Regions from separate parts of the Exiguobacterium sp. s46 genome, predicted to be linked through region 2. Evidence: riboswitches for the same ligand, from Rfam matches in the RefSeq annotation. Region 2 holds a riboswitch; the other holds the start of a gene.
The links. Region 2 has a riboswitch for thiamine pyrophosphate ahead of KNQ08_RS02660 (thiamine phosphate synthase). Riboswitches for the same ligand answer to the same signal wherever they lie in the genome.

Region 1: it holds a riboswitch for thiamine pyrophosphate, as region 2 does, so the genes downstream of both, KNQ08_RS05000 (ECF transporter S component) here and KNQ08_RS02660 (thiamine phosphate synthase) in region 2, are expected to answer to the same signal.

The regions. Positions count from the first base shown of each region.
Region 1 is NZ_JACSMY010000001.1:944,814-956,549, forward strand. It holds gene KNQ08_RS04980 (DEAD/DEAH box helicase) at 1-456, shown strand, start outside; gene KNQ08_RS04985 (glycerol-3-phosphate acyltransferase) at 453-983, shown strand; gene KNQ08_RS04990 (GNAT family N-acetyltransferase) at 996-2,546, shown strand; gene KNQ08_RS04995 (50S ribosomal protein L25/general stress protein Ctc) at 2,838-3,515, shown strand; TPP riboswitch at 3,611-3,710, shown strand; gene KNQ08_RS05000 (ECF transporter S component) at 3,811-4,383, shown strand; gene KNQ08_RS05005 (ABC transporter ATP-binding protein) at 4,380-5,909, shown strand; gene KNQ08_RS05010 (energy-coupling factor transporter transmembrane component T family protein) at 5,881-6,603, shown strand; gene KNQ08_RS05015 (NAD(P)/FAD-dependent oxidoreductase) at 6,659-7,690, shown strand; gene KNQ08_RS05020 (alpha/beta fold hydrolase) at 7,763-8,581, opposite strand; gene KNQ08_RS05025 (hypothetical protein) at 8,736-10,004, shown strand; gene KNQ08_RS05030 (hypothetical protein) at 10,001-11,266, shown strand; gene KNQ08_RS05035 (hypothetical protein) at 11,268-11,504, opposite strand; gene KNQ08_RS05040 (antibiotic biosynthesis monooxygenase) at 11,623-11,736, opposite strand, start outside.
Region 2 is NZ_JACSMY010000001.1:514,006-525,741, forward strand. It holds gene KNQ08_RS02615 (GntR family transcriptional regulator) at 37-417, shown strand; gene KNQ08_RS02620 (ATP-binding cassette domain-containing protein) at 410-1,087, shown strand; gene KNQ08_RS02625 (hypothetical protein) at 1,084-1,899, shown strand; gene KNQ08_RS02630 (hypothetical protein) at 1,910-2,977, shown strand; gene KNQ08_RS02635 (hypothetical protein) at 3,063-3,356, shown strand; gene KNQ08_RS02640 (DoxX family membrane protein) at 3,386-3,874, opposite strand; gene KNQ08_RS02645 (MFS transporter) at 4,002-5,186, opposite strand; gene KNQ08_RS02650 (OsmC family protein) at 5,377-5,802, shown strand; gene nagZ (beta-N-acetylhexosaminidase) at 5,799-7,019, shown strand; TPP riboswitch at 7,076-7,178, shown strand; gene KNQ08_RS02660 (thiamine phosphate synthase) at 7,261-7,854, shown strand; gene KNQ08_RS02665 (FAD-dependent oxidoreductase) at 7,851-8,795, shown strand; gene thiS (sulfur carrier protein ThiS) at 8,792-8,992, shown strand; gene KNQ08_RS02675 (thiazole synthase) at 8,995-9,759, shown strand; gene KNQ08_RS02680 (ThiF family adenylyltransferase) at 9,756-10,763, shown strand; gene KNQ08_RS02685 (hypothetical protein) at 10,886-11,242, shown strand; gene KNQ08_RS02690 (hypothetical protein) at 11,371-11,736, opposite strand, start outside.

The DNA of each region.
Region 1 (11,736 bases), 430 kb from region 2:
ATTTTCTCGCAGTATACACAAATGCTCGAACGCATTCGCTCGGATCTCGCGCAACGTCACCTCCCCCACTTCCTGTTGACGGGTGAGACACCACTCGAAGACCGGTTGGCGTTATGCGATCGGTTCAATGACGGTGAAGTCGATCTCTTCTTGATTTCCCTGAAAGCCGGTGGAACGGGACTGAATCTCGCGTCTGCTGATACCGTCATCCTCTTTGACAGTTGGTGGAATCCGGCCGTCGAACAACAGGCAGCCGATCGCGCTCACCGGCTTGGACAACAGTCCGACGTGACGGTCATCAAACTGCTGACACGCGGAACGATCGAAGAAAAGATGACGGAATTACAAGATCGAAAAGCTCAGATGGTCGATGCCGTCCTGACGGCTCCAGACAGTGATGCCCTGACCGTCAAGGAACTCGTACATCTCGTAGAAACAAAGGAGGAACATCGGTGATCCTTGATCTCCTGCTTGGTTACCTTATCGGTAGTATTCTTGGCGGTACGCTCTGGAAGTACGTCAGTCGTACCGATTTGGCACAGGTCGGTTCCGGAAACATCGGTGCCCGCAACGCCCATCGCGCCGGTGGGCTCCCGGCTTTTTTATTCGTGTACCTGTTTGATGCCGCGAAGACGGTTCTTGCACTACAGCTAACAGACGCATTTTATCCCGTCGCTCTTGCCGTACTTATCGGTCACTTGTTTCCGTTGTTTCATCCGCGACGCGGCGGTAAAGGGTATGCCGTATTTTCCGGAATCGTCTTCGCCATCACGCCGTGGGCATATCTTGCCGGACTAGGCATACTCGGTCTGTCTTATCTCGTAACGAAAGATAGCGTCAAAGCGGGGCTGATTCCGGTTGTTCTGCTCCCGTTACTCCCTGTCTACTTTGACGCGGGACCCATCAATATCTTGTGTACCGTTGCTGTAAGTCTACTTGTCCTGTGGGCTCATGATGCACTTCACAAGCCAGTCATTACATAAGGAGGACGTCTCATGATCGACTTTTCCATTGCTACCGCTTCGGACGCGGAAGCAATCCATGAACTGAACTACCTCACCTTCACGGAAGAGATTCCGCAACATCAACCGAACACCGAACGGAAACGGATTGACCGGTTTCATGATCAAAATACCTATCTGATCGGCAAGGAAGACGATCGACTCGTCGCGATGATTGCCATTCGGAAGCATCGCCCTTTTTCACTTGAAGAAAAAGGCGTGACGTTAGATGAGACACTGACGGACCCAGCGGAAATCCGCTTACTCAGCGTTCGTCCCGAATACCGCAATAGTCGTACGTTCATGCAATTGATGCGTTTTTTGATGGTCTACTTGGAGCGGGAAACGATTGATCATGTCTATATCAGTGGTACGACACGGGAAGCTAAACTATATGCGCGGTTCGGCTTCACACCAATCGCAGCAACGCTCGGTAGTGGCGATGCCCAGTTCGTACCGATGTTGTTGTCGCGCGCAACATATGAACGATCCGTCATCGCGGACGTTTTACGTCCTCTGCATTTTCTAGCCGGTCCAGTCGAGGTTGCACCAACAGTCCGCCAAGCGGCACAACAAGCACCGCGTCCGCATCGGACGGCCTCGATGCGTCAGCTCGATCAAGATTTACGTGGTCGGATGTGTCAGTTGCTGGATTTGCCATATGTCTCGATGGCTGTTGGCAGTGGCACCCTCGCCAATGATATTGTCGCACAACAACTGAGTGGACATGGATTGATTCTAAACGGTGGCGAGTTCGGTCAACGCTTGATCGATCACGCGGCACGAGCAGGAAAGTCATTTGATATCCACCTGCTTCCGTCCGGTCACCCGATCGACTTGGAACAACTCGCAAGTCAACTGCATCAAACGGAGTACGACTGGATTTGGTTGACGCATTGTGAGACGTCTACGGGCGTTCTCTACGATCTCGATGCGGTAAAAGCGCTATTAGATCAACGAACCGCACTCATCGTCGATGCGATCAGCGCCGTCGGGACCGGACGTTTCTCATACGCTGGCTGCAGATTCGTCACGACCGTCTCCGGAAAGGCAATTGGGGGTTTACCGGGTCTTGCGTTCATCGGTCATACAGACAGCATCCTACCTTCTCCACGAATTCCACGTTATCTGGATCTCGGACTCTATGCGGAAGGCGTCGCCTTTTCCGGCTCATCGAACTTGTTGCTGGCTTGTCAGGCAGCGCTGGATGCCCTTGATCTCGATCAAGCAGCCATCAAGATGACCTATCTCGAACAAGCCGTTCGCGCTACTGGTTTCAACCTTCTTGCGACTCAAGAAGCGCAAGCGCCGGGAATTCTGACGATCGTTCATCCGTCGGCAACCGCTTTAGGAGACGCTCTTCGGATTCAGGGCTATCATGTTCAATATGAAAGCGACTATCTCGTCCGTAATCAATGGCTCCAAATCTCAACGATGGGACAGACGACGATGCGGCACATCGAACGTCTCATCCGCGTGTTGGTCCGTGAAAACCAACGCATCACCATAAAAAATGAAAAAAACGAAAGACCTCTCAACCCTTGATTTCAAGCGGTTTGGAGGTCTTTCGACTTTAAAAAATAAAAATTAGAGGTTTAAGGATTTAAAACATAGGGGTATAAACTCACTAGCACCGCATCAAACGGTGACTTACTCACACATGTTTCTCAATATCAGCGTAATGACCTGGGAGAGAAATGCAAAGTCACGAAAGCGTCAGATTCAAAGCGAGTCTGAAACCGATTGTCTTAGCATGTTTCATATTGTTCAGGACTTGTCCTGCTCCTACATTCATTACCTTTTGAGGGCTATACCAAATTCAAGGGGGAAATGAACATGTCAGTTAAATTAACAGCCGAAAAACGCGAGGTACGTCCACGCTCACTCCGTAAACAATTACGTCATGAAGGAAAAGCTCTTGGTGTCGTGTATGGTTACAAAGTGGAAAGTACACCAATCGCATTTGAAGAAAAAGAATTGCTTAAAATCGTTCGAGAAAACGGTGAGAACGTCTTGATTTCACTGAAACTCGACGGTAAAAATATTAACGTCTTGATCAACCGTCGTGATATGGATGTCTTCACACCAACTGTCGATCACGTTGAATTCATCGCTGTTAAAATGGATGAAGAGACAGAAGTCGAAGCAGACGTCGTACTCGTCGGCGAAGCAGCTGGCGCTAAAGTCGGCGGATTCCTGTCACAGACACTCTTTAAAGTAACAGTCGCAGCAACACCAGATAAATTACCAGAGAACGTCGAAGTCGACGTCACGAACCTCGAAATCGGCGATTCGATCTCTGTAGCTGATCTTCCGGAACAAAAAGATTTCCGTATCGTCACAGAAGGCGACATTCAAGTCGCAGCTGTCGTCGAATCTACACTCGAGCAGGATCTTGAGGAAATCGAAGAAGCAGAAGCTGAGGCGCAAGCGGAAGCTAGTGAAGACAACGAAGCGGAAGCTACGGAAGAGTCTTCAGAAGAAGCAAAAGAAGAGAACGAAGATAACAAATAAGTCGTTTATCGATACGCCCTTCGTGGCGTATCGTTTTTTTGTGTCTTGACAATAGACAGAAGATTGCCTAAAGTGAACAGCGTATCACCTATTACTATATCCACTAGGGGAGCCCATTTGGCTGAGACGATTCACTTCGGACCCTTCGAACCTGATCTAGTTCATACTAGCGTAGGAAAGTGGAGCGATCACATCCAATGACTCCTGCTGCGCGCAGTTTTTCTGAGGACCGCTCTCTTTTTTACGGAGGGCGGTCTTTTTTGGTGTCTCCCCCACTTAAAGGAGGACGAACACGATGCAACACTGGAAAATGAAAGAAATCATGGTCATGATGATGCTCGCCGTCGCTTGCGGGGTCATCTATCTCGGTTGGTCAACACTCTGGTTACCGATGTCTGCGATCTTTGGACCTGTCGGTGCCAACTGGATGTTTGGGATTTGGATCATCGCGAGCCCGCTCGTCGCAGCAATCATTCAAAAACCAGGTGCCGCCCTCATCGCGGAAATCGTCGCGGCAGCCGTCGAGCTGTTCACGGGTAGTCACTTTGGTTTATCGGCTCTTCTAATCGGGGTCTGCCAAGGGCTTGGCGCGGAACTCGTCTTTGCGATGACGCGTTATCACCGTTATGACACCTGGACATTGATGTTATCGGGTGTTGGAGCCGCAATTGGTAGCATTGTCTATAGTCTGATCGCGAACGGATTCGGTTACTACACGACGACGACGTTGCTTGCGACAACAGGTTTACAATTGATTAGTGGTGCATTACTCGGCGGCTTGCTTGCAGCGATTCTCGTCCGTCGCCTTGTTGCGACCGGTGTCTTAAACGGGTTTGCGGCAGGACGTGCGAAACGGGAAGTCGCATGATTACTGTCGACGATCTCAGCATCCGCTATACGGGTCAGATAAAATCGGTGCTCGATCATGTATCGCTGACGATCGAGCAAGGAACGACCCTTTTGCTTGGACGCAGTGGGAGTGGCAAGACGACACTGCTTCATGCCCTAGCCGGACTGACACCGGAGACGATCGAAGTCGAACAGACTGGTACCGTTACCCGGTCCGGTTCGGTCGGAGTGCTGTTCCAAAATCCAGAAGAACAGTTCTGCATGGAAACGATCGGACGCGAAATCGCCTTTAGCTTAGAAAACCGGTCGATTCCACGTGCGGAGATGGAGGAACGCATTGAACGCTTACTCGCACTCGTTGGTCTCCCTCTCCCCTTCTCGACACCAATCGCGAGTCTATCCGGGGGGATGAAACAGCGCCTCGCGCTCGCCGCGGTCCTAGCGCTCGAGCCGACGATCTTATTACTCGATGAACCAACGGCTCAGATTGACCCGATCGGGCAACACGAGCTGATGGCGTTGATCTTTCGGATTCAGAAAGAACATGATTTAACGATCGTCTTGATCGAGCACCAACTCGATGTCTGTTTACCGTACATCGATCAGGTTGTCTTACTTGAGAACGGATCGATTACTGCGACGGCGCATCCGCAGGATTTGTTCCCGCAGGCTTATACAGAGCTTCAATCGAAAGGCATCGCTGTTCCTTCTTTGTATCCGTACACGTTAGAGACGTTACCCATAGATGGACCACAAGCAGCGCGACTTCACGTGCTTCCTCCAGTCGCTACAGCAGGCATTCCCTTGTTACACGTCGCTGCATTATCGACGAAAGCCCCTTACCCGCTAACCGATGCGACATTTTCCTTGCAGACAGGAGAATGGGTGATGCTGCTTGGGGCAAACGGATCCGGGAAAAGTACGTTGCTTGCAACACTCGGTCGGTTGCTCTCGCATCAAGGAACATATCGGTTCCAAGAACGTCCGGCTCAGCGTTACTCCCGGCGACGCTTTTATGAGCACGTTGGCTATGTCTTTCAACAACCGGATCTGCAGTTTCTCAAACTGACAGTCGAAGCGGAAATCGACTGGAGTCACCGGGCAGCGACGAGTGATGAGCGCACAGCGTTGCTCGAACGACTGGAACTCGCATCTGTCAAACAGCAGTCACCGCTTGCGCTTAGTACGGGGCAACAACGACGGCTCAGCGTCGCGACGATGCTCGGGCAGACGAAGGATGTGTTGTTGCTCGATGAACCGACGTTCGGACAGGACGGATTGACGACACGGCGGCTCATGGAACAGTTGTTGACGGAACAACAAAACGGAACGACACTCGTCATGGCAACACACGATATGGAACTCGTCGCCCGATACGCGGATCGTGTCCTCGTCATGGAGCAAGGCCGAATTGCCTTTGACGGAAGTCCGAGCGAGTTATTCGCTGATGTTCCGTTACTCGAACGCTGTCAGCTACAACGTCCACTTTCGTACCAATTCCAGGAGGTGAAGCGCCATGCAGACGAACGCGTCACCGTTCGCTAAACTCAATCCTGTCATCAAGGGTAGCGGATTGTTTTTGATCATGTTTGCCTTGATTGCAACGAACGACTGGGTCAAGACGTTGGTGTTCCTGAGTTTTGCTATCGCGCTGCTACTCCTCTCCGGGTGGGGTCCTCGCGATTTCTTGAAACGACTCGCACCTTACAGTCTATTATTCTTATTGACGTTCTGGATGATGGCAGCCTTCGGCAAAGGAACGAATCCTCTATGGTCGTTTGGTTGGTTTCATGTCACATCGGAAAGTGTCATGCACGGCTGGTTACTTGCCTTACGGATGGCAACGTTCGTCTGCTTAAGTTTCGCTTTCGTCACGACGACCGATGCGACCCGGTTCGTGATGAGCTTGATTCACCAAGCAAAGGTGTCGCCTCGCTTCGCGTACGGATTTCTTGCCGGGATCCGCTTTCTTCCACATTTGATCGAAGAAGTTCGCGTCTTACGGCAAGTCCGGATGATTCGGAACGTTCACAGTCGCTTTCCTGGTGATGCGTTCCTATCAATCGGCTTACCGCTCTTCTCGCGATCGATCCAGCGGGCAGAACGGATGGCGATCGCTTTCGAAGCCCGTCATTTTTCAGCAGAACGGACATATTATGAAGTGCCAGTCGTTCAGCGCCAGGATGTTATCTATCTCATGGTCATCCTCCTGTTCATCAGTCTTGTCTTTTGGCTATGATTACCGCCACCCGTATCCGGGTACATTCTAGCAAGACAGATTGAAGGAGAACGACATGAAACGAATCCTTTTGATTGGTGCAGGACACGCTCACCTGCATTGCATTACCAATGGACCCACAGAAGACGTCGAGTGGCTGATTTTAAATGCCTCGACGTACCAATATTACTCGGGCATGTACTCCGGACTTGCTGACGGAACGTACGATATCGATGAGATCCGTATCGACGTCGCCGCACTGTGTCGCGCCTATGATAAACAGTTCATCGAAGAGACCGTCATCAAAATCGACCCCGATGAAAAAGTCGTCTTCGGTGCATCCGGCAGACGCTACACCTATGACGTCGTCTCGACGAATATTGGCTCGTTCGATTGGGCGGAAGATACGACACGATTATCGATTAAACCGAACTACCGGTTACCCGATACATTAAAGCGTCTGCAACAAGCAAAGCGTCCAGTCTTGATTGGAAGTGGTGCAGCGGCCGTCGAGATGGCGGCGTCCTTAAAAGCAGCGGGTGTACCGATCACACTGATCACGGATCCAGAGTTACTTTCAAGACACCCCGCAGCGGAAGCGATTGCGAGACGGTTAAAAGAACTCGATGTATATTGGATCCGAGAACGTCCAATAGATGACGAACCACCACTCCGCTTCAAGCATCACTCTCCAATCGAGTCGGATGCGATCATCCGCTTAACGGGTGCGAAAGCACCGGCATTGTTTGCAGACAGCAAGCTCTATACGGAAGACGGGTTCCTACTCGTCAATGAACAGTTGCAAGCGCTCAATCATCCAAGTCTGTTTGCTGCGGGTGACGCGGCGACCCTCGTCGCCTATCCCGATATTCCAAAGAACGGTGTCACAGCTGTCCGGCAAGCACCAATCTTACTAGCAAATCTCTTACGGTACGTCCAGGAAGAGGCACTGCAAACCTATCGTCCGCAAACGAACTATTTGACGATTTTATCGATGGGACCACGTCATGCAGTTTCAATGTATGGCAATCAGTATTCGACTCACCCGTTCGGTTGGTACCTGAAGCGCTGGATCGATCAACGGTTCATGCGGAAGTATCGCCCTTAAAAGTGTGCGCCGGCGCACGCTTTTTTCTGTACACAAAAACAAGCCATGGACGGGTGTCCATGGCTTGTTGGATTAGACGGTTTGATTTCCTTTAACGTACGAGAGTAACGTTTCGTTGAACTTCTCTTGTTCATCAAGCAACATACCGTGCCCACTCTCTTCGAAGACTTCAAGTCGTGCATGTGGGATTCCCTTTTGCATTTCTTCCGCGAACTCGAACGGACAAACTTGGTCTTTTTTACCGTGGATGATCAACGTATCGACTTTGATGTTCTCGAGTTTTCCACGTAAGTCTTCATCACGTAATGCGATTGCTGACTGAATCGTACCGTGGGACGAAGCGGCGATGCTAAGACCATGGAACCATTGTTGAAGTGGTTCTGGATGCTCCTTCGCAAAGAAGATTTCCCCAAATCCTTTGAGCATCGACGGACGATCTTGTTTCGTGTCGGCAATCAACGCATCGACTTCTTCTTTCGTCATCCCGTATGGATAGCCATCTCGCTGTGTAAAGACAGGTGCCGCAGCTCCTGCGAGGACAAGTTTACTAACTTTTGAATCTCCGTATTGCAAGAGATAGGACAAGGCGATTCCTCCTCCCATCGAGAAGCCAAGCAACGTGACATTCGTTAATTTCAGCTGTTCGATGACTTCATTGACGTCAGACGCCATTGTCTTATAATCGTATCCCGTTGCCGGCGCATCTGATTTGCCATAACCGCGATAATCGATTCCGACGTAACGGTACCCTTCTTCGACGAGCAGATTCTTTTGATACTCGAACATGTTGTTGTTTGCCGGCCAGCCGTGTAAAAAGACGACCGGTTGACCCGACCCGACATCCTCGACATAAATTTTCGTGCCATCAACTGCTTGAATGAATGTACCCATCATAAAACCCCCATAGTAATAGATTGACCGTGCATGCATCTAATATTCCCGAGTCAAGATATGTTAAACATCTTAATGTTAAAGTATTATAGAAAATTCTGTCTATTATAGAAATTATGGTAAAATATAGTCACTAGGATAAAGGAGGTTTTTCATGAGACGCTATATACATACGGGTATTCTCGCAGGCGTAGTCTTACTTGCCGGATGCGGTAAAGAACAATACTTAGACCTTACATACGATGTTAATTACTGGGGCGGTATTTCGACTACCTTTGATGGGCAAGAGATACCGGATCTCCCGAAAAAACAAACCGCTGCTTTGTTGAAGGTTTGCCAGCAAAAACCAGACATGAAGCACTTACCTGATCGATATGTGCAACACGAAGGATTTGACTTATACTTCCTGCCTCCGAGTATCCAAGGGCGTGAGTTCCAACACGTCCGTTTCCTGTCAGACGAAAAAAAGGACTATCTGGCTTGTCAGCCGATTCGCCATGCGGATTATGCGGTCCATCAGATCAAGCGAAGTGATTATCCATTCGTCGATTGGTCAAAACAACCGGTTAAAGCTAAATCGACAGTCGTTCGCTTTGGACCCGTTCCAAAAGAAGTGACAGATCAACAAAAACAGGAAAACGAAGATCGTAAAGAAGTAAAAGAGCTCGGACGGTACCTTTTCCCGTCCTATCAACTATCTTTGCCACCGGAAGGACAACTCGTCGTCTACATGAAAGAGAAAGGCAAAGATAAAGAACAAACACTCTTTGAGACGACCGAGTCACTATCCGGTTCCGAATTGAATTTAGCTTTTCGCGCTAGTCCGGATGGTGGTGTCCAACAATCGTCGATCGAGCTGATGTTCAGTGGTGACCGTGTCGGATTCCCTTCGACGATTCAAGAATATATGAATGGACAAGCCTATCAGATTGAGCGAAAGCAACTGCCGGATACGATTGCGACAGGTCAGACTGTCCAGTTCGCAACCGTTCGGAAACAAGAGGACGGAAAAGTCGTCCAAGAAACATCGATATATTTGCGTTTTAATAAAACCTACACAAAACCAGTGAATTACGATTATGGATTCCTTCAAGCATCCACAAGCGATTATGTCGGTTTCATCCATCAATCACCGAAACAGCTCATCGATAGCGATTATAAGTTCGTCTCAGCAATACCGGATAAACTAGCGAAAAAAATCGCTCAGGAATTAAAAGAGACCGACGTCATGGAGCCACAAGGCACAAAACTAAAGCAGAAAAAATTAACGTTGATGCGCGAAGGGAAAAGCCAAATGTTCGAGCTGTATGAACGCAAACGCGCTAAAAAGCTTGAAATCTATGTCGTCAAACCAGGATCAAAGAACGGTGCCAAGCTGTCGGGTACGACCAGTGAAGCACTTAGTGAGGTGCTTAATCAATGAACAAACGTTACTGGATCGGACTAACACTCGGTGCAACGCTAGCATTAAGCGGTTGCCAAAGTGACGCGCCGAATTTCAAATGGGATTACTTATCGCAAATGTATGACGGAGGGCAATTCAACGAAAAAGAATCTCGCACCTTGTCAGCTAAAGAACGAACTGTCATTCAAAAAACGTGCGCGTCTAAAGTGAGCGATGCACCTACCGATTACGCTGTCGGCGATATCTATTCCGTCATGATGACAAATCCGTTCGAGGATTATGAAGGTCAAACCGTTCGTTACGTTCAATCCGGAAAGAAGACTTACTTATATTGCGAAACGCCATTAAAAAGTGGATATTATCCGCTAGCAAAGAAAGACGATGTCTTCAAGAAGACAGCTCTGACTACACAACGACAGAACTTTAACATGAAGCCTACTGTATTAAAAAAAGACGATCGGTTCATTCGTAATGAGAAGGTTGCCGATCACTCCGCTCGAACATTAGAGCTCCCAGGTTCAGGTTACCTTGTCATCGACGCGACGGATGTCACGAAAAAAGATACACGGACGACGATCTTTACGTACACGCATTCACTCACGCCATTTACACGTGACGTCAAACTCTATCTCGTCTACAATCAACAATTCGGTTCGACTTATGACGTGATGGTGCGCTTACCTGAGTTATACGGTGGACGTCATGTGGAACGCCCGATTCATTCGATGAAACAACCGGGCAAGGTCCGGTTCATCCCGGGTGACGGGACACCGGAACATTACGGAACGCTCATCGCAACGGAGAAAAATGGACGCGAATTCCGCTATGAATTATCGATTCGACATACGATGGAACGACCACCTGAACTTCAAGAGCCGGAACAGACAGCAGACGACGTCGTAGCGGATAACTTGGAAGTGACGCTATTCCATCAAGAGCAGTTCCAGCATGTCCGTTTTGAAGAAGATGATCAAGGAAATCGTATTTCGGAGAAAGGTCTCGATTGGGACAACATGATCATGATGACGAGTGATGAATCCGGAAAATTACAAAAAGCAATCAAGGCAAGTGAACAGGCTGACGTACGAGGAAAACGGGCGAAGTGGAAATATCTGACGTTCCGAGATGGAGTGAAAGGACAACAATACGAAGTTTATCTCGATAAGCGTCTCAAAAAGACCGATGTTTATTTAAAAGATTCGAAGCGTGACGTGTCGATTCACCTATCGGCGACAGGTCGTGACATCCTCCTTCCTTTGTTCGAGCAATACGAAAAATGATTCACGCCATGAAGACGAGATGCTGCAACAAATAAATCAAGGAACACCAGAAGATGAAAGCAATCCCCTCTCTTAACCACTCTGTACGCGTCAACGGTTCACGTAAGAAGGACACGCAAGCGAATAGTAAGACGAAGAAGTAGAGATAAATGAAGCCACCGCTCGTCAAGAAACCAAAGAGCAGGATCATACCCCCGAGGACGGACAGGCTAGAGACGACAGGTTTACGATATACCATACGGTGCCACCTCGTTTTATCTAGTTTGTTAGAATATACCCAGATTACGGAAAAACACTCTAATCTATAGTTACAAACAACACCCCTTGAGAGACTTCCTTTCAAGGGGTGTTGTTGGTTATTCCGTTGCGGCACTGTGATCAGCGACGATCGCATATTCCGTGACGGTATTCGACGTCACGAGCGGTTTGACTTCGGACGTTCCGTTATCCCGCTTATGGTGCACGCCTTT
Region 2 (11,736 bases):
GTTTTAATACATTAAACAGGAAAGGGGGGTCTACCGATGCAGTTCGACCAAAGAAGCCCGGTGTACCTGCAGGTCGTCCGTTGGTTCAAACAACGAATCGCGACCGAGGAATTGCAAAGCGGGCAAGAGATCCCGTCCCGCCGCGAAATCGCCGCACAGCTCGGAATCAATCCGAATACCGCACAAAAAGCATACAAAGAGATGGAGGAGCAGCAATTGATTACGACAGAACGGAATGTCCCGAGTAAGATTACACGCGATCCACAAGTCGTCCAAAAAGTACGTGCTGAGATGCTAGAAGAAGCCGTCTCTGAATTCATCGATGCCGTCAAAGCGATTCAAATCCCACTCGATGAGGTCGTCTCAAAAATCGAGACGGTGTATCAGGAAACGGAACGGAGGAAGATCGATGCTTGAAGTCCATGGGTTACAAAAGAAATACGGTAAAAAGCCAGTTCTTCAAGGCGTCTCGTTTTCCGTTCCGATGGATCAATTGACGTGTCTGATTGGACTTAACGGTGAGGGGAAATCAACGATCCTGAAGGCGATCGCAGGCCTTGTCCCAGTTAACGCGGGAACGGTTCTCGTCGATGGCGAGGTCAATCGAAATAAGATTGCCTTCGTTCCGGATATCCAGACGATGCCAGGCTACATGACGGTTGGTAATGCGCTGACGTACATGGCGGATTATTATTCTGACTGGAACCAAGCAACAGCGGATGAGCTGATGCGGATCTTCCAGCTACTCTCGACAGATAAGATCACGGACTTATCAAAAGGGAACCAAGCGAAGGTCAGCTTGATCCTCGGATTCGCTCTCGATCGTCCGTACTTATTACTCGACGAGCCATTCGCTGGGATCGATCTGTTTACGAAGGAACAGATTGCAGGACTATTCTCGAGTCACTTCATGGAAGGACGCGGCATCCTGATGACGACACACGAAATTCAGGAAATCGAGCATTTGATCGATCGAGTCGTCTTCTTACAGGACGGTCGGATCATCGATGAACATGAGACGGAAGAGATGCGAGAACTGTACGGGAAATCGGTTCAGGACCGGATGCGGGAGGTCTATCAGCGATGAAACAATACATACAATTGACGAACGAAGAAATTAAGCGGAGTTTTAAGCTTTATGTTATCGTCGTGCTTGTGATGGCAGCAATTGAATTAGTGTCGGTCGTTGCGCAAGTCATGTATCATGAACGGAAAGTCGAGAATTTCATGGAACTTAACCGAGTTTCCGTCGCAGAAGCACTTAAACAAATTGATACACTTGGATACTCTGAGGCGTCCTCTTTCTTTAGTTATATGACTCTGATCGGAATGGCGATTGTTGTCATCTATGCGATTCAAATTTGGTATCGGGATTGGTTAGGAGAAACAAAGTATATTTATCGTTTACTAATGCTTCCAGGAAGTCGCGCAAGCATTTTCTTCTCGAAATTGACGACAGTCTTTTTAATCATCGTGAGTTTTATTGGTATCCAATGGTGTGTAATGCAACTAGGATTTTATCTATTTGATTGGTTGATTCAACCGGAATACCAAAACCAAATTGATTTAAGTCCAGTTCAAAATGTGATGAGCGAATTCTATACAACAAATCTGATTGATATGGGTATCATTCTTGCGATATCACTATTCATCGTCAGTTTTATTTTCTTACTTATTCTAATTGAAAGATCATTCCGTAAAGGAAAAGCCGTGGTAAAAATTGGACTAGAAATCTTTATCGCAATACTTATCGCTTATATTACAGTCTTATTTTTAGACGAAACTCGTATTTTACTGGAAACAGAAGAGTTAATTCTAACTATCGGGATAAGCTTGCTGTACTTCATGTATATCATTTGGAAAAGTCTTCGACTATTGCAACAAAAAGTCACGGTGTGAGGAGTATACTATGCGAACCTATAAATATATTTTGAGTTTAGGAGTCATTTGTATTTTGACACTTGGAGTGTATGTTGTGTACTCCTCTTCAATGGAAGAACCTGAATTTACGGTACAAACGATACAAGGAAATCCAGATGATCAAACTGTAAAGCAGCTTCAATTTAAATTTAATGATCCCGAAGCATATAGAACGAATTACAAAGTTAACTTGATGGGGAAAGTAAAGAAGAAACAATCGAATTACTTATCCGCTTTTACAATGGACTACTCAGGAGTGAGTAAGGCACCACATGAATTCCGACAATTTATGAATCAAGAGGAAATATCAAAATATGAGCAAGAAAAAAATGTATTTGGATTACATGTCAATGAAGATGGATCGTGGGATCTACAATCATGGAAACGTGGAACAGAAAAGATGCAGACTTATTCTTTGCCGAAACCGGCAAAGACTAAAGGCATTTACTATAGACCGTTTCAACTAACGAAGCAAAAGTTGTACGTCAGCCGAATTGGCGATATTGTACAAAAACCAGGTACAAATCATATCTATGTGATTGATTTAAAGAAAAAAACAGTCCAATTAATGGACTTACCATTTCAATTAACAGAAGAGGATGAGGTACTTGCCATCTATCAGAATCGTGTCTTATACCGAAAGATGACTAATGATGCTAAGACAAGAGTTTATCTCAGAGACAACACAACATCGACACGATTAAAGTTTCTTGAGCGTGAAGAAATGTGGGATATACGTCTGATAGATGAAGGTGCGGTCGTAGGAATGACAGAGAACATGACTGATACGAAAGTAAAATGGTCAACGTATGACTTACGAACGAAGCAATTCAAGCAACATCACTATGACTTACCAAAGCTAGTGGCCAATGAAGTCCAACGCTACGCATCGACAAATATTAAAAATGATCTAGTCTATGCTCTCATTGAAACGAAGAAAAACGGAACGTCTATTTTTGTGTTGGATGCACAGAACGAAGAAGTTCAATACGAAGGCACGGTCAAATACGACATGCCTAAGAGTGATCTTCAGTTTAACGACATGACAATCAACTGAACCGTTAGGAAATAAAAAACAGTTATTTTTTTGAAACCTCCTGTTTTCTTCCAACGTATAAAGACTATACGAAGGGGGAACTCACATGCAATTCTTGATTTTTGTCGTCTTCGCAGTTGCCATGTACTGGTTCTACTACAATTTCTTACTCGGGTACCGTAAGAAAAACATCACAATGACGTTCGACGATCGGTTTTATTCACTCGACGAACATGTCTCAGCAATCGAACAAAAGCTCGCAACGGATGGGCACTCGGCACGTTATCTCGGTGACCGTCGCTTTGAAGTCGATGGTAAACCTTATCTGTTCCTCGAGCGGACAGTCTCAGTCGGTGGGGTTCCGACACAACAGACGATTCTCGAGCAGCAAAAAAAATAACTCTCCCGCGTGCGGGAGAGTTATTTTCGTTAGACGGGAATCCGATCCAGGGGATGCGGTTGCTGCGACGAGCGATACCAGCGGATGATCCAGTGATCGATGCCAATGTGATATGCAAAGCGTCCTGCAGCCAGTAAGGCGATTGACGCTGCTAAGAACAACGGGTTTAACGCAATCGTCCCAGCGAGTAAGTAATTGAGATTCATGATACTACCGATGACCAGTGCAGGGACCGTCAACAGACTAAGAAACAACAAGATCCCGACGACGAGTTCCGCGAACGGAATCAAGGCGTTGATCAGCCCGACGTTCGGTAAGGCGAGTTGCTCGATCCACGTCGCATACCACGAACTGACAAGTGCGTCTTCGCCAGTTGACTTCGCGAGTGCTCCTTCGAGAAACGGTTTCGCATCGAAGCCATTGATGTACTTACCGATTCCAGCGATGAACCACTGGATTCCGAGCCAGAGTCGGATGATCGTCAACAGACCGAGACCGATGATGTGTAATGCTTTCACTTTCAGACACTCCTCTACTACAACATAGTCCCCATCATACTGAAAAATCATCAGCGAAATGGGGACTATCATCATAACGTCATCGAACCGTCATCGACCTGTTACAAAAAAGGATAAGGTAACGGTTTCATGACCGTTGATCGAGGCGATGACTGATTGCAGTTAATAAAGCAGCAACGAGCGCAACCAGTCCACCGACGAGTGCCGTGTTCATCATCGGACCGTTCGCATAGACGATGCCACCGAGTGCCGAACCAAAAGCAATCCCGACGTTACTCGCAACCGGCATCAATGAAGCGGCGAGTCCTTTTGCTTCCGGATTGAACTTTTCAGCAAGGTCGATCAAGTAGATCTGTGTCGAAGTCGTTAGTAAAATCGACATCAACGACATCAAGGCGATGTTGAACAGACCAAGCGGAAGGGATGCTGTCGTGAAGTATAACGCAGCAAGAACGACTGCTTGCACGACGAAGACGAACCGTAAGCGTCCCATCGGATTTTTGCTAGCAATCTTGCCGGCAAGGATGTTACTGAAGATCGAGACGACGCCGTAAGCGAGCAAGATCGGACTGATCCACGTTTTCGCAATCCCAAGTTCTGTTTGCAGAATTGGTACGAGGTACGTGTAGACGACGTAGGTTGCCCCAAACCCAAATGACGGAATGAAGAAGGCGATCAGGATCCGTGGGTTGGCGAGCAATCCGAGCTGTTCCTTAATCGAACCAGAACCCGTCGATTGCTGGACCGGAACGATCTTTAAAACAGCGAGGAACGCGATTATTCCCATGACCGTCGTCAGCCAGAACGTGGCTTCGAAGCCAGCGTGTTGCCCGATGAACGTACCAATCGGAACACCTAAAACGTTCGCAAGTGTAAAACCACCGAAAATGAACGAGACGGCAACACCGCGCTTCGCGACAGGTACACCGTCACTTGCGACGACCATTGCGAGTGAGATCAAGACACCAGTCAGGATGGCTGTCAGAATGCGGGTTGCGAGCAATACTTCGTAACTTGGTGCAAAACTACTGGCAAGATTCAATAGTATCCAAGCAAGTAAGAGACGTAGGATCAGGCGACGCCGTTCCAGATGACCGGTCATCGACATGACGATCGGCGTACCAATCGCAAAGGAGATGGCAAATGCCGAGACGAGCGTACCAGCTGTTGCGATCGTGATATCAAGGGCTGAGGAGATTTCAGCGAGGATCCCGACGATGACGAATTCGCTTGTTCCGAGAACGAATGTCAGGAGCGACAACGTAGCAATCAAGAGCCAATCGCGTCGACTTAAACGAGTAGTAGGTGACATGGATGATTCCTCAATTCTAGCGCTTGCGCGCGAAACTATGAGTAACAGGATAGCATGAAACGATTTCGTCGGGTATCGCAAAGCGAGATTTCGGGAAAAGAACCATTATTCGAAATAGCGTGTGAATTTCCAGGCTTGCTGTTTTTTGCGTATACTAAAGAAGAAGACTACTTATAAAGGAGTGGAAACGATGCAAGCGACAGTGACATGGAACAAACAGATGGGGTTTAGTGGACAGACGGAATCAGGGCATCATCTTGCGATGGACGCAGCACCCGAAAACGGTGGTGAAAACCAAGCACCACGACCGACCGAACTCTTGCTACATGCCGTTGCCGGCTGTACTGGAATTGATATCGTCTCGATTTTAGAGAAGATGCGCTTGACGATCACCCATTTCGAAATGGATATCGAAGGAGAACGGGCAGAGGATCATCCGCGACGTTTTACGTCGATCTCGATTCATTACCGGCTTGAAGGTGATCTCCCGGAAGATAAGGTCCGTCGTGCCATCTCGTTATCAAAGGATAAATATTGTTCGGTCTCGCAATCCCTGAATGCTGAGATTTCCGTCTATTATTCGATCAATGGTGTGCGGAGCGAGGATCCTTTGTGAAGAAAGTAGTGCTGATCGGTTGCCTGTTGCTTGCAGGGTGTGCACAGGAGACGACGGAACCAACGAAACCATCACAACCGGAAACGAAGCATCCGACAGAAGAAAAGAAACCGAAGCCTGAGCCAACGAAAGAAGAACGACAACAAGCACGATTAAAGCAGCAACTTGAAGCGATGTCGACGTCAGAAAAGATCGATCAACTGCTCTACATCGGAGTCGCCGGCACGGAACTTTCAGCAGCTGACCGGAAACTGTTAAAGACGCATGCGATTGGTGGGGTCTTACTGCTCGGCGGAAACATCACGTCGGAAGAGCAACTCTTGACGTTCACGCGTGCGATTCAAGAGACGAACCAAAAACCGTATGCGTTCGTCGGGATTGATGAAGAAGGCGGACGCGTCAGCCGGGTACCGGATCAACGATTACGTCTACCGACGAGTCAACGGATGGCGCAAGGAGCAGATGAAGTGAAAATGGAAGACGTCGGACGTACGCTCGGACATTTGTCACGTTTTTATGGCTTCAACATGGACTTCGCGCCGGTCCTTGACGTCAACAGTAATCCGAACAATCCGATCATTGGCGACCGTGCGTTAAGTGCTGATCCGAATACCGTCGCGACGCTTGGTACGGCACTGATGCACGGGATGCAGGAGACGGGAACGATTCCGGTCGTCAAACATTTTCCCGGTCACGGCAATACGAGTGTCGATTCCCATGTCGGGCTACCGAAAGTGACGGCATCAAAGGAAGAATTGAAGCGGACGGAGCTGTTACCGTTCCAAGAAGCGATTCAAGAGGGCGCCGAGATGGTGATGGTCGCCCATATTCTCTATCCCGCGTATGACGATATGAATCCGTCCTCGCTCTCAAAGCCGATCTTGACTGACCTCTTGCGTCAACAACTCGGATTCAACGGTGTCATCATCACGGATGATCTCGTCATGGGGGCGATCACGAAACAATATGGTCTCGCAGAAGCGGCACGTCAGTCGCTCGTCAATGGAGCTGATATGGCGATGTTTTCAGAGGCAGGTGCTTACACAAAGGTCCATGCTGAAGTGATGCAAGCCGTCAAAGACAAAACGCTGACGCCGGAGATGCTCGATGCCAAAGTAATGCGCATCCTGAAGCTGAAGCAGACGTATGCCGACAGCCAAGAGCAACAGCGACCAACGAAATCGGAACTGATTCAGCAAGTGGAAGCGCTCAACTAGGACTAGCGAAGCAAAGCGACTCATGCTAGACTAATGGGGCAAGCCAATTAAACACGAAAAGACACTAGGGGAGTCTCCCAGCAGACTGAGACGGAAGTATCCGGACCCTTTGAACCTGATCTAGTTCGTACTAGCGGAGGGAAGTGGCTCGAAACCTTAGATATCCTTAGCGCTTCAGCGCATTTTCGGACCACTCCCTTCAACATCGGGAGTGGTCCTTTTTCGTATGGAAAGGAAGAACATGATGCGTCTACATCTGATTTCGACGGGATCCATCCATCCGATTGACGAAATAAAGACTTTTCAATCGCTTCAACCTTATACGGATCAGCTACATCTACGTGAACCGAACTTGTCAGCAGCAGAATTACTTGATCTGATTGACGCACTCCTTGCGCATGGTTATTCGCTTGATCAGTTAACCGTTCATGACCGGATCGATGTCGCCCATGTCGCCGGCATCGGTGTGCAGTTGACGCGCCGTTCCTTGCGTGTCCGCGATGTGCGACGTCATTTTCCGGACCTCGTCATCGGGAAATCCGTTCATTCACTAGCAGAGGCACTAGCAGCAGAAGCGGAAGGAGCCGACCGACTGCTGTACGGTCATATTTATTCGACAGCGTCGAAGCCGAACATGCCACCACGAGGGATTGACGCCTTGAAGCAAGTCGTCACCTTCACGACGAAACCAGTCATTGCAATCGGCGGGATCACACCAGAACGCATGCCTGAAATCGCAGCGACCGGGGCAACCGGAATCGCTGTCTTATCGGGTATTCTCGGTCAATCGGATCCACTCGCCGCCGTCAAGCGTTACCAGGGGGTTCGCGTATGACGGATCACATCATCATCGGCGGCGGAGTCATCGGGTTGACGCTTGCTTACGGTCTCGCCTGTCAGAATGAATCCGTCGTCGTCTTAGAACGTGGAACATGCGGACAAGGGACAAGCCGAGCGGCTGCCGGGATGCTTGCGACGGACATCGAGCTGAGAGCAGAATTGCATGCACTTGCCGCGCGAAGTCGTCGTCTGTATCCACTGCTTGCACGTCGTCTCGAGCGAGAGACAGGCATCGATTGTGGGTACCGGGAACAACCGTTTTTGTTAAAACGTAAAGGACGCGAGCATCTGTTTCCAGCTGTCGGTCAAATCGATCCACGACGACTGACGACTGCATTGATGTATGCCTTACACGCACGTGGCATATCGATTGAAGAACAGGTAGATGTCACACGCTTCGAAGAGAGCGATGACTTCATCAAGGTCGAGTCGAACGCGGGAACGTGGACCGGACGAACAGTGACGGTCGCTGCCGGACGCGGGTCGCAAGCCTTGCTCGATACAGCCGGCATTTCGATCGCGACATATGGGGTCAAAGGGGAATGTCTCGCCGTCCGTCTCGCGGGTCAGCCGTTACGCTCGATCCTGTTTGATGACGCCGTCTACCTCGTTCCGAAAGCAGACGGTCGGATTTTGATCGGTGCGACCGAACTGCCGCACGACGAGACGATCGGTGTCAGTGTCGCAGGGGTCACGTCATTGCTTCAAGCAGCAGAACGACTGTATCCACCGATTCGTGACGCGGTCATCGAAGAAGTCTGGTCCGGTATACGACCACAAACGGCGTCTGGCTTGCCATATATCGGAGTCGCCGATTCATCCCGTCGGATCTTCCTAGCGACGGGGCATCATCGGCATGGCATATTACTCGCACCGGCGACAGCGGAAGTCTTGGCAAATACATTACGGTTGATTCAGAAGGAGGAAGTCCGATGAACATTACGATTAACGGCAATGACCACACGATCGATCAGATTGAAACGATCGAGGACATGCTCACGCAACTTGGCTTAGGGGAAAAGCTCGTCATCGTCGAACAGAATCGACAAATCATCGATCGCGCGGCGTATGGTCAGACGGTCATTCGGGACAATGACACATTTGAAATCGTTCATTTCGTAGGAGGAGGATAAACATGCTGAAAATTGGAGAAAAGACATTTGAATCACGATTATTACTCGGAACAGGGAAATATACGGACGCTACCGTACAGCAAGAAGCAATCGATGCGTCTGCTTCACAAATCTTGACGTTCGCCGTCCGTCGGCTCGACATCTTTGACAAACAACAAGCGAATTTTTTGGAGTCGCTTGATTTAGCGAAGTACGATTTACTGCCGAACACGGCCGGTGCGAAGACGGCGGAAGAAGCTGTTCGGCTTGCGAAGCTTGCGCGGGCATCCGGTATGTGTGACATGGTCAAGGTTGAAGTGATCGGTTGCGACAAGACGTTACTACCTGATCCGATCGAGACGTTACGGGCTTCTGAAGAATTACTCAAAGAAGGCTTCATCGTCTTACCGTATACGTCGGACGATGTCGTGCTCGCACGACGACTCGAGGAACTCGGTTGTCACGCCATCATGCCGGCAGCGTCACCGATCGGTTCCGGGCAAGGCATTCTCAACCCACTTCATCTACGATTCATCATCGAGCAGACGACGGTCCCGGTCATCGTCGACGCCGGGATCGGTTCACCGACCGACGTCGCCTATGCGATGGAACTGGGAGCGGATGGTGTCTTATTGAACTCCGCTGTCGCCCATGCCCAAGATCCGGTCAAGATGGCGCACGCAATGCGACTAGCTGTCGAAGCAGGGCGCTTCGGATTCGAAGCGGGACGTATCGAGAAGAAACAGTACGCGGTCGCGAGTAGTCCAACGAGTGGATTGATTCGATGAACCGTTACTCACGACAAACTCGATTTCAACCAATCGGGGAAGCGGGACAAGCACGCTTGGCATCAGCGAAGGTGCTAATCATCGGCATGGGAGCGCTCGGAACGGCGTCGGCAGAGCAACTCGTCCGCGCCGGTGTCGGTGTCGTCCGAATCGTCGACCGCGACTATGTCGAGTGGAGTAATCTACAACGACAACAGCTTTATACCGAAGACGATGCGCGTCACATCGTACCAAAAGCGATTGCCGCAAAAGCACGGCTTGAAGCGATTAATTCGACGGTGACGATCGAAGCGCATGTAGTAGACGTCGACCGGGCAGCGCTGACGTGGCTTCTCGATGATATCGATCTAATCATCGACGCGACGGACAATTTCGATATTCGTTTGCTGATGAACGACATGGCGTTGATGCGTTCGATTCCGTGGATTTATGGTGGCTGCGTCGGCAGTTATGGGATCACGTTTACCGTCCGTCCCGGGGAGACGCCGTGTCTGCATTGTCTGCTCGATCAATTACCACGGGATCAGGAGACGTGTGATACGGCGGGGATTATCGGACCAGCTGTACAGATGGTCGCTTCCTTACAGGTGACGGAAGCGTTGAAGTGGTTGAGCGGAAAGACGGACGCCATGCGGACGCGCTTGCTTGCGTTTGATGTCTGGTCGAATACGTTTCAACAAATTAACGTCCAGTCACTGAAGCAAACGGAGTGCCCGTCGTGCGGCATCGAACCGTCCTATCCTTACTTATCGGATCAAACGGTTCGTTTCACGGCACTCTGCGGTCGGGATGCCATCCAAATCCGGGGAGACGGACAGCGGGATCTGGAACAGTTGAAACAACGTCTCCAGCCGGTCGCTGCGATTTCCGCCCATAATCCATATTTGCTGGCGTTTACGACGGACGAACATCGGATGGTCGCTTTCCGAGATGGACGCGTTCTGATTCATGGCGAAGCGGATCTCGTTAAAGCGAAACGCATCTATCATGCCTATTTCGGGTAACGTTCACAAAACAGTAAAAACTAATTTTAAATATATATGTTTTAAATGTTTGAAAAACAGGTAAATAAGACTTCAGACATAAATCAGTCTACAGGTTTTGAACGTGAAGAGGAGTGATTCAGATGAAACAAGAATTCGATCCAATCAAGGATCAGGCACAGACGGAAGACGCCCAAGCAGTTGTTCAGCAACCCAACTGGAATCCAGATCGGTACCGGACGAACTTGAACCCATTCTATCTGTCACCTTGTAGTGTCGAACGTAGAGAAGACGTGCATCAGGATGCATCGAAAATTCTCGAAGTCGAGACGTCGTCGCCCCTCCAACAACTTTTTGAACACAATCAAGCAACGCATAAATCAGAACAATCGGGCAAAAAATTTAAAACAGGCATCGTCGTCGGCGTCGGTGCGATCATCGGCGGATCGGTTTCTGTGATTCGTTCCGTTCAACGCTTTAGAAAACAACGGACGAAATAATACGTTCGTCGTAAGAGTGAAAAAGCAGGAGGCATTCGCCTTCTGCTTTTTGTGTTACCCTTTCGTTTCACAAAAGAAATGAGGGGTTTTAGTATGTATGTTGTTTCTACTTGTTATATCTAGATTTATCAGTTAGTTACATTATCAAATGCGGTAGATTTACCGTTCACGTAAACATCGATGATTTTATGTTCAGGATCTAATGTTAACTTGTAGACATGCTGCTTCTTTTTCCTATGAGTTTTAGATTCATTCAATTTAATCTTTAGCGTATCTCCTTGTTCCTCAAGATCAGTAGCAACTGTTTTCTTTGACTGATAAACAACATAAGCGACTTTGTCTTTCGTATTGATCAATTGCAAGGTATTAGCGGGATTGATCTTCGATTGGATAGCGTTAGGTACTATTTTTAGTTCACTAAAACTGAGTTTAGAATCGTTTACGTTACAGGCTGATAAAGTAGTACATAATACGATCAACAGTATAAGTCGTTT